DNA from 3 places in the Frankia alni ACN14a genome. Region 2 is predicted to be linked to each of the others. Evidence: predicted binding sites of a transcription regulator. Region 2 holds the regulator's gene; each other region holds the start of a gene.

What was found. Region 2 encodes LexA, which represses DNA repair genes until DNA is damaged. Its sites were predicted from a motif close to CGAACNNNNGTTCG; they were not measured.
Region 1: a site for LexA is predicted at 1,347-1,360, ahead of FRAAL_RS25315 (HNH endonuclease signature motif containing protein). Genes of this name have one in related genera too.
Region 3: a site for LexA is predicted at 1,003-1,016, ahead of FRAAL_RS05270 (HNH endonuclease signature motif containing protein). Genes of this name have one in related genera too.

The regions. Positions count from the first base shown of each region.
Region 1 is NC_008278.1:6,294,371-6,297,643, reverse strand. Features, by position in the region: gene FRAAL_RS25325 (DUF3515 family protein) at 1-5, shown strand, start outside; gene FRAAL_RS25320 (D-alanine--D-alanine ligase family protein) at 53-1,156, opposite strand; gene FRAAL_RS25315 (HNH endonuclease signature motif containing protein) at 1,501-2,670, shown strand; gene rpmB (50S ribosomal protein L28) at 2,677-2,865, opposite strand; gene recG (ATP-dependent DNA helicase RecG) at 3,083-3,273, shown strand, end outside.
Region 2 is NC_008278.1:6,174,394-6,177,666, reverse strand. Features, by position in the region: gene hflX (GTPase HflX) at 1-1,430, shown strand, start outside; gene lexA (transcriptional repressor LexA) at 1,654-2,415, opposite strand; gene FRAAL_RS24825 (LysM peptidoglycan-binding domain-containing protein) at 2,937-3,242, shown strand.
Region 3 is NC_008278.1:1,284,116-1,287,388, forward strand. Features, by position in the region: gene FRAAL_RS05265 (NAD(P)H-quinone dehydrogenase) at 1-673, shown strand, start outside; gene FRAAL_RS05270 (HNH endonuclease signature motif containing protein) at 1,229-2,494, shown strand; gene FRAAL_RS05275 (DUF5313 family protein) at 2,541-2,939, opposite strand; gene FRAAL_RS05280 (acetyl/propionyl/methylcrotonyl-CoA carboxylase subunit alpha) at 3,001-3,273, opposite strand, start outside.

The sequences.
Region 1 (3,273 bases), 120 kb from region 2:
CGTGACCCCCGGCGGCCGCTCGACGCCGTCCCTGGGACCGGCGGCCGGACGGTCATCGCAGTCCGGCGCCGTCACGTAGTGCAAGCCGCACGAGCCGGTCGACCAGATCCGGATAGGTGATCCCGCTCGCCGCCCACATCCTGGGGAACATCGACGTCGGGGTGAAGCCAGGCATCGTGTTGACCTCGTTGACGACCACGTGATCGTCCGGGGTGACGAACACGTCGACCCGCGCGAGTCCCGCGCAGTCGAGTGCCTCGAACGCCGCCACCGCCACCTGCCGCACTCGGGCCAGCGCCGACGGAGACAGTCGCGCGGGGATGTCGAAGCGGGTCTGGTCGGAGACGTACTTCGCCTCGAAGTCGTAGAAGCCCGTAGCCGAGGTGACTGTGATCTCGGCCGGGACGCTGGCCTGCGCACCGGGCCCGTCCAGCCGGCCGAGCACCCCGCATTCGATCTCACGTCCCGTGATCGCCGCCTCGACGAGGACCTTGGGGTCGTTCGCCCGGGCCGTCTTGACCGCCGTGTCCAGATCGGCCCAGGCATCCACGCGGCTGATGCCGATGCTGGAGCCACCGCGGGCCGGCTTGACGAAGACCGGCAGGCCCAGGCGGTCCTGGTCGGCCTCGGACAGGGTCTGGCCGGCCCGCACCACGGCGTACGGGCCGACGGGCAGGCCCGCGGCCTGAAGCATGGACTTCATGTGCTGCTTGTCCATGGCAGCCGCGCTCGCGAAGACACCTGAGCCGACGTAAGGTACCCCGGCCATCTCGAGGAGACCCTGGATGGTCCCGTCCTCGCCGAAGGGGCCGTGCAGAAGCGGGAAGACCACGTCGACGTCCCCGAGTGGGCCTTGGATGGACTCCCCGCCATCGCGCGGGTACCAACGTGCCGCGGTCGGGTCCGGAGCAAGCACGACACTCGTCCCTCGAGACGCCGTGACCTGCGGAAGCGCCCCGTCTGCCGGCGTGAGGGCCTTCGCGTCGGGCATGAAGACCCACCGCCCCGACGGGTCGATGCCGACCAGGGCGACGTCGTAGACGTCGGGGTCGAGCGCGCGCAGCACGCCGCCGGCAGACACGCAGGAGATCGCGTGCTCCGTGCTACGGCCGCCGAACAGGAGGGCGAGTCGAATCCGACGCCTGGTGCCTGCCATGCCGGGACACTAACGGATCGGCGGCCGAGGTCCGGGGCCGCACCCGGTGACGGCGTCCGGCGCCGTCACCGTTCGGGTCTGACCGGCTGGCGACGGACGGCCCGATGGCCGGCGTCGACCTGCGTCCGACCTGCGCCGGCCACGTCGATGCGGGAGTCGCAGCCACGCTGCCGCAGCGGTGGTGCATAATCGAATACATGTTCGATTCGATGTCAGGGGTCGACAAGACTCCTCAAGATGGCGAGGCCCTGTCCACCGAGGGTGAGCGCGCAGGCCGGTCCGCATCAGTGGACGCGGACCGGGCGAGTCCGCCACCCGGATCGGCCACCGTGTTCGGGCGGTCCGTGGATGATCTGAGCGATGCAGAGTGCCTCCAGCTCGACGGCCGGATCGCCCGGGAACTGGCGAGGCTCGAGGCGTGGCGCCTGCGCGTGCGGGCCAGATTCGCTCAGCTGCGTCCGCCGCTCGCGGGCGACCGGGAGGGCGTGGAGCGGGGATTCAGCGAGTTCGCCGGGGACGAGCTCGCCGCCGTCGCACGTTGCGCGCCTGCCGCCGCCGGGCGCCAGCTTGAGCTGGCAGTGGCCGTGGTCAGTCGGCTACCCGAGACACTTGCGGCGTTGGAGTCCGGCGAGATCGATCCTGACCGAGTGAGGGCGATGGCCGACGTCACGAAGAGCCTCGACGCCAGCCAGGCTCGGACGGTCGAGAACAGGGTGCTGGCACGCGGAGCGCGGGCGAGCTGCCCCAGCTTCCGATCGGCGGTGACCAGGTCGGTTCTCGCCGTCGACCCGGCCGGAGCGGACCAGCGTCGGCGCCGGCGCGAACGTGATCGCCACGTCCGAACCCGCCCCAGGGAGGACGGCATGGGGGAGCTGTTGGCGTTGCTGCCCGCGGATCGCATGGTCGCCGCCTATCGACACATCGATGCGCTGGCCCGGGACGCCGGAGGACCGGACGACGAGCGCAGTATCGGTGAGCGACGGGCCGACGTTCTGGTTGATCTGGTGCTGGGCGAGCGGCACGGCCCGGTCGCCACCGAGGTTTCGGTCGTGGTGTCCCTGGCAGCGTTGATGGGGCTATCGAGCGCACCCGGCGAGCTCGAGGGGTATGGCCCGATCCCGGCGGAGCTTGCCCGCGAACTCGCTCACGGCTCACGTTCGAGCTGGCGGCGCATCGTCACCGACCCCATCGACGGATCGGTACTCGAGGTGGGAGACAGACGCCACCCTTCGCCGGCGATGGCCCGGTTCATCCGCGCGCGGGACAGGACCTGCGTCTTTCCAGGATGCTCCAAGCCAGCCCGAGACTGCGACCTTGATCACACGACGTCGCGTGCGGACGGTGGGAGAACCCGGGTCGACAACACGGATCCACTGTGCCGTCACCACCACCGGTTGAAGCATGCCGGGATCTGGACCCTGAGCCAACCCGTGCCAGGCCACCATGTCTGGACGAGCCAGACCGGGCATCAGTTCGTCAGCGAACCCGAGCCCTACCTCGACGAAGTGGCGTAGAGCGCGTCAGGCGCGCGCGACCTTGCCCGCCTTGATGCAGGAGGTGCAGACGTTCAGCCGCCGACGGGTTCCACCCACGACGGCCCGGACGGTCTGAATGTTCGGGTTCCAGCGACGGCGAGTGCGTCGGTGGGAGTGGGAGACCGACATACCGAAGCCCGGCCCCTTGCCGCAGACGTCGCACACCGAAGACACGAGAAACACTCCGTCGAAGTAGTAATGATCCCGGCGTATGCCCGGGACGTCGGGCGGTCAGGACCGCGATCATACTCATCCCGTGAGCCTGATGGCCTGGTCGGGAGAACTCGCGCAGCAGAGACCAGGTTGAGGTTACCCCAGGCGATGTGGTCTCGGTCGTGGGGCACGGGGCGACCGAGCTTGGCGCCGTCGGCGGTTCGGGCAATATCTGGGTGTGGTCGACCTCGACACGCCCCTGAAGTCACTCCTCGGTCCGCGGGCCGCCACCCTGTTGGCGGAGGGCCTCGAGCTGCATGTGGTCGGTGACCTCCTGGCGCATCTGCCCCGCCGGTATCACGAGCGGGGCGAACTGACGGATCTTGCCGACCTGGTCGTCGGTGACACAGTCACGGTCCAGGCGCGGGT
Region 2 (3,273 bases):
CCACTTTCGACAGATCCCTCATCGACCTCGCCGATGCGGATTCGGCGTACCTCTCGGGTTTCTATGACGATTCGGGAGACGGCTTCGACCTGGAGGAGCGCGCGGCACTGCGCCGTGTGCCCGGGCTGGCCACCGAGCTCGACGACGTCACCGAGGTCGAGTACCGCCAGCTTCGGCTGGAGCAGGTCGTCCTCATCGGAGTGTGGACGTCGGGTTCGCTGCGGTCGGCCGAGGCCTCCATGGCGGAGCTCGCCGCCCTCGCGACCACGGCGGGTTCGGTCGTGCTCGACGCGCTCGTGCAGCGTCGCGACCGGCCGGACGCGTCGACCTATGTCGGGTCCGGCAAGGCCCGCGAACTCGCCGAGGTCGTCGCCGCGACCGGCGCGGACACGGTGATCTGCGACGGCGAGCTCACCCCGGGCCAGCTGCGCCAGCTCGAGGAGGTCGTCAAGGTCAAGGTCATCGACCGGACGGCGCTCATCCTCGACATCTTCGCCCAGCACGCGACGTCCCGGGAGGGCAAGGCTCAGGTCGAGCTCGCCCAGCTCCAGTACATGCTGCCCCGCCTGCGTGGCTGGGGTGAGTCGATGTCCCGCGCTGCGGCCAGCGGCGGCGGACGTGCCCCCATCGGGACCCGTGGACCCGGCGAGACGAAGATCGAGACGGACCGCCGGCGACTGCGCGCCCGGATGGCACGCCTGCGCCGGGAGCTCGCCGGGATGGCGACCGTGCGGGAGACGAAGCGGTCGGCTCGCCGGCGCGGCGAGGTGCCCGCGGTGGCGATCGCCGGCTACACCAACGCCGGCAAGTCATCGCTGCTCAACCGTCTCACCGGCGCCGGCGTCCTCGTCGAGGACGCGCTGTTCGCCACGCTGGACCCGACCGTGCGGCGCGCGACCCTGCCGGACGGCCGGGCGTTCACCCTCACCGACACGGTCGGCTTCGTCCGGCACCTGCCGCACCAGATCGTCGAGGCGTTCCGCTCGACCCTGGAGGAGGTCGCCGACGCGGACCTCATCCTGCACGTCGTCGACGGCTCCGCTCCCGACCCGGCCGCCCAGATCTCCGCGGTGCGCGAGGTGCTCAACGACATCGACGCGGGCAACGTTGCCGAGTTGATTGTCGTGAACAAGGTTGACGCCACCGAGCCGACCGTCCTCGCCGGCCTGCGCCAGCTCGCGCCCGACGCTGTCTTCGTCTCGGCGCGCACGGGGGAGGGGTTGACCGCGCTCGTCGACGCCCTGTGCGCCCGGGTTCCCCACCCCGACGTGGAGATGAAGGTCCTCGTCCCCTACACGCGGGGCGATCTCGTCTCACGGGTGCACGCCCACGGCGAGGTGCTCGAGTTGGAGCACACCGCGGACGGCACCCGCCTGCTCGCGAGGGTGTCCCCGTCGCTCGCCGCGGAACTGCACGCCTTCCAGCCCTGATCCCAGCCCTGACCTGCCCTCAGCCCTGACCCATTCCCCCAGCCCTGGCCCGTCAGCCCTGTTCCCTCGGGACCGAGGCTGTCGGGACCGGGGCTGTCGGGACCGGGGCTGTCGGGACCGGCATTGACCCGCCGCCGACGGGCACGGCACGGCCGGTGGCACCTGTCCCGCGGTTCGTGGCAGCCGAACCGGCCGGCCGCCTCGCGCGGCCGGCCGTCCACGGTCAGATCCGGCGCAGCACGGCGACGATCCGCCCGAGGATCGTCGCCTCCTCGCCGGGGATGTCGCTGAACGTCGGATTCTCCGGGTGCAGCCAGATCTTCCCGTCGCGGACCCGTAGGCGCTTGACCGTCGCCTCGCCGTCGATCATCGCGGCGACGATCTCACCGTTGTCCGCGACCGGCTGCTGGCGCACCACCACCCAGTCGCCGTCACAGATCGCTGCATTGATCATCGACTCGCCGACGACCCGGAGCAGGAACAGAGTGCCCTCGCCGACGATCTCCTTCGGCAGGGGAAAGACGTCCTCGATCGCCTGCTCGGCCAGGATCGGCCCGCCGGCGGCGATCCGCCCGAGGACCGGCACGTAGGCCGCGGACCCCTCGCCGCCCACCCCGGCCGGCGCCGCCGCGGCGCCCGGGAACGTCGACACGACAGCCGCCGCGCCGGAATCGGCCTTGCGCCGTGGCCGGTCGGGGCTGAGCACCTCCATGGCCCGCGGACGGTTCGGGTCCCGGCGCAGGTAGCCCTTCTCCTCCAGCACCTTGAGCTGATGCGCCACGCTGCTCGTGCTGGTCAGCCCCACCGCCTCCCCGATCTCCCGCACGCTGGGCGGGTACCCGCGCCGTTCCACCTCGGCCCGGATGACCTCGAGCACCTTGCGCTGCCGGGGGGTCAGGCCGGCTGCGTCCGCGGGGTTTTCGGGAAAGGCCCGCACGTTGCCGCGGGCCCCGCCCCGGCGTGTACCCCTGCCTTGGCTGGTCATCGCCTACCGCTCTCCTCGTCGCCTACTCCGTCGCCGGTTGGTCGCCGCGCGGCCGCGCGCCGGACGTGCGCGCGGCTGACGGCCTCGCCCGGCGAGACCGGCACCCCCCACGGCACCCGGCTGTCCGCGACCGGGGGAAACCGCCCGGTGCAAACCTGATCGTCTCGACGGTAACCGCCCGGTCGCGGAATCTCAAACGTCTGTTCGAGCGTGTCCCTTTTCCTGGCGGGTCTCCGGTGCGACAATCGATCAGGAGTTCGATCGAACGGGAGTTCGTGGCGTCCGCGACCTGGTTCGGGGTGCCTGGGGAGGAAGCCGTGCACAGCGCGCACACCACGCAGGTGGTCGATCTGGCGGCTGCCCGGGAACGGGCGGCGCGCCGGGCCGGGAGATGGCCGGCGGGCGGTCCGGCGCGGGTGCGAGTGGCCCGGCCGGCCGCCGGGGTCGGTGCCGGGAGGCCGGTTCCGGGGGCGTGCCTGTCTCGTTCACCGGTTTCTCGCTCGCCGGTCTCTCGGTCGGCGGTGCGCCGTGGCGCCGGCGAGCCGCTGCCGCCGCTGCGGCTGACCCGCCGCGGCCGGGTTGTCGTGGTCGCCGTCGTCGCGCTGGCCCTCGCCGCGGTGCTGGTGGGCGTCCTGCCGCGCGCCTCGATCGCGTGGTCCGGCGAGCCGCCGCGGGGTCACCTGGTGCTCGCCGGAGAGACGCTGTGGGAGATCGCCGTTGCGCTCGACCCCGACGCCGACACCCGTGTCGTCGTGGATCGGCTGATGCGGATCAACCATCTCCCCTCGGTCGAGCTCACCCCCGGCCAGTTCCTGGTGCTGGGCTGACCCGCCGGTCGGGCGGTCCACTCCGCCACCG
Region 3 (3,273 bases), 2.6 Mb from region 2:
CGGCGTGATCGTCGAGCTCACCGACGGTCGCACCGTCACGGGGAGCCACGCTCTGATGGCGGTCGGATCCGTTCCCCGCACGAAGGGGCTCGGCCTGACCGAGGTCGGTGTTCGCCTCGGTCCCGGCGGGCACGTGAACGTCGATCGGATGTCGCGCACCTCCGTGCCCGGCGTGTATGCGGCCGGCGACTGCACCGGCGTTCTGCCGCTCGCTTCGGTGGCCGCCATGCAGGGCCGGATAGCAATGTGGCACGCCCTCGGGGAGGCGGTGAGCCCGCTGCGACTCGGGACCGTCTCCTCCAACATCTTCACCGAGCCGGAAATCGCCACGGTCGGAGTCACCCAGGTGATGAAGGACACGGGTGCCGTCGCGGCCGAGGTGACCACCGTGCCACTCTCGCGCAACCCTCGCGCGAAGATGATGGGGATTGAGGACGGTTTCGTCAAACTGTTCTGCCGGCCGGGCAGCGGCAGCGTGCTCGGTGGCGTGATTGTCGCCCCGCGCGCGTCGGAGCTCATCCTTTCTGTCTCGCTCGCGGTCGAACACGGTCTCACCGTCGATCAGATCGCGCACACCTTCTCCATCTACCCCTCGTTGTCCGGATCGATCACCGAGGCTGCCCGGGTTCTGCGCCCCCGGGACTTCTTCGCGGGCTTCGACAACGCGGGGTGAAATCGACTTCGGCCGGCGTCGACCTTCGGTGGAGTGATGGCGACGGCCGCGCCGGTCGGCGCGGCAGCGGTCGGTGCTCGCTCCTCGCCGCCGGGACTGGTTCGGATGACGGTGTGAGCATAGGCCGCTCCCGCCGCCGGATCCACCGCCCGCCGCGTTTTCGGCACCGTCTCTAGGTTGTGGTCGCCCGCTGGTCGGTCCCGAGTGCACTGGTCGAGCATCAATGATGGCTCGAGCATTTTCTAGGGGTTGTGGTCGTGCATCTCGCAGGGCGCTCGTCGTGGATGCGGAACCTGCTTGGCGGAGGCGGCCGGCATCGACTATGCTTGCGAACGTGTGTTCGATGGCTGGAGTCGATGCTCTCGCGCGACTCCCGGCCGCCGATCGCGCAGACATGGATCGGGCGTATCTTTTCCGGAGCCTGACCCTTCCGGCGATCTACCCGCGGCAGGTGGCGCAGTGTATTCATTTTCTGAATTCTGGAAAGCGAATGATCCGGGCGGAGGGTCCGGCGGGGAGAAAGACGCTGGTGCCCCGGATCCGCAAGCAGCGGCTGTGGACGAACGTGACGTGGCCGGCATACTGGAATCGCCGTTCGCGCAATGGGTGGAGAATCTCGACGCGAGCGCCTGTCTGCATCTCGACGTGCAGATCGAGCGGGAGATCGCGCGCTGGGAGGCCGCCCGGCTGGTTGTCCGGGCGAGGTTTGCTCGGCTACGGCCGCCCGAACTCGACGGCGGCGAACAGCGCTACCAGGCCTTCGACGAGTTCGCCGGGGACGAACTGGCTGCCGAGCTGAGGCTGTCGCCGGCGGCGGGCGGCAGGCGGCTGGCCTTCGCGGTCAGCGCGGTTCGCCGCATGCCCGCTGCGGTCAACGCTCTCGGCTTCGGATCCATCGACCTGGAGCGTCTGAGCGCGCTGGAGCGACTGACGGCGAACCTCACGGACGAACAGGCGGACGAGGTCGCCGGAGGAGTGCTGAGCAACGGCGGCGGCCGCCCCAGTCACAGCGCCTTCGCCGCCGCCGTGCGGCGCCGCGTCATCAAGGTGGACCCGGAGGGTGCCGAACGTCGGCGTCGAAAGGCGGCGAACGCACGTCGGGTGACGATCCGGGCCGAGGCCGACGCGATGGGACGCCTCTCGGCCCTGCTGCCCGCAGACCGCATGGTGGCGGCCTTCCAAAAGGTCGACGGGCTGGCGAAGAAGGCCGGAACGACGCAGGACGAGCGAGACCTCGACCAGCGGCGTGCCGACGTCCTCTACGACCTGATCATGGGAGATGACCGCGATCGCATCAATATCGAGATGCAGGTCATCGTGCCGGTGGAATCCCTGGCGGGCCTGTCGGAGAAGCCCGGCGAAATCCCGGGCTACGGGCCGATACCCGCCGAGATCGTCCGCGAGATGGCGGCCAACCCGCGATGCACCTGGCGGCGGATCCTCACCGACCCGGCGGAGGGACGGGTGGTGGAGACGGCGAGTCGGCGATTCCCATCCGCCGCGTTGGCCCGGTATATCCGGGCTCGTAATCCCACCTGTGTCTTTCCAGGTTGCGACAAACCGTCAGCCGCCTGCGATCTCGACCATACTCGGCCGCGCAGCCACAGCGGCAGGACGGAGGAAGGCAACCTTGGCCCGGCGTGCCGCCGCCATCACCGGCTCAAGCACGCCGCGGACCGGCCGCGCGGAGCCGCACCTTCCGCCACGACCAGCCCGGTGACGCGGTGGAAGGTTTGCCAGGTCAGACCCGGACACTTCATCTGGACGAGTCCGGAAGAGCGCACCTATCACGTCGGCCCGGTGCACCATGAGCAGGAATGATCATCCTTGGGCGCCGGTCAGGCCGGGGACGGCGTGGAGCCGACGGTTACTCGTCATCCTCGTCCTCGTGCGGCGGAATCACGGGTGGCAAGCCGTGTTGTTCAAGCCGCCGGTTCCGGAAGAAGCCGCTGGTGGCGAAGCCCAACCCCGCCCCGGCGACCAGGAGGAACGCGACCGTCGCCGCGCGAACGGCCAGCTCGCCCGGAAGCAGAGCGAAGACCACGGCAAACGGCAGCATCAGAACGAAGGGGCGTGCCGCCTGCCGCGTCCGCCAGCCTGGGGCGGTCAAATCCTGGGAGATCCACGCGTTGTAGGTCGGAGGAAGTGTCCCGCCGAGGAGATAGTGGACACGGCCGGTCAGCGGTGGCCGTCGCGCCACCGCCGGCGGGGCTGTCGCCCCCGTGTCCTGCCCGCGCACCGTCGCGCTGTCTTCGCCGCCGTCCATACCCCGCAGCTTATGAAGTGGACGGCCGGCAGGAAGACAGCGCGGCGGGCGGAGAGGCAGATCAGTCCTTGATCTCACAGAGAACGGCACCACTGGTGACCACCGCGCCCACGGCTGCGGTCAGACCGGTGACGGTGCCGCCGCGATGAGCATTGATCGGCTGCTCCATCTTCATCGCTTCCAGCACGATGATGAGGTCGCCGGCGGCGACCGTGTCGCCGTCGTTGACAGCAACCTTCACGATGGTGCCCTGCATGGGACTGGTCAGGGCGTCACCGGTCACCTTGGTGGCCGCCGCGCCGCGGGAAGACCGCTTGGGCGCGGCACCACGCGA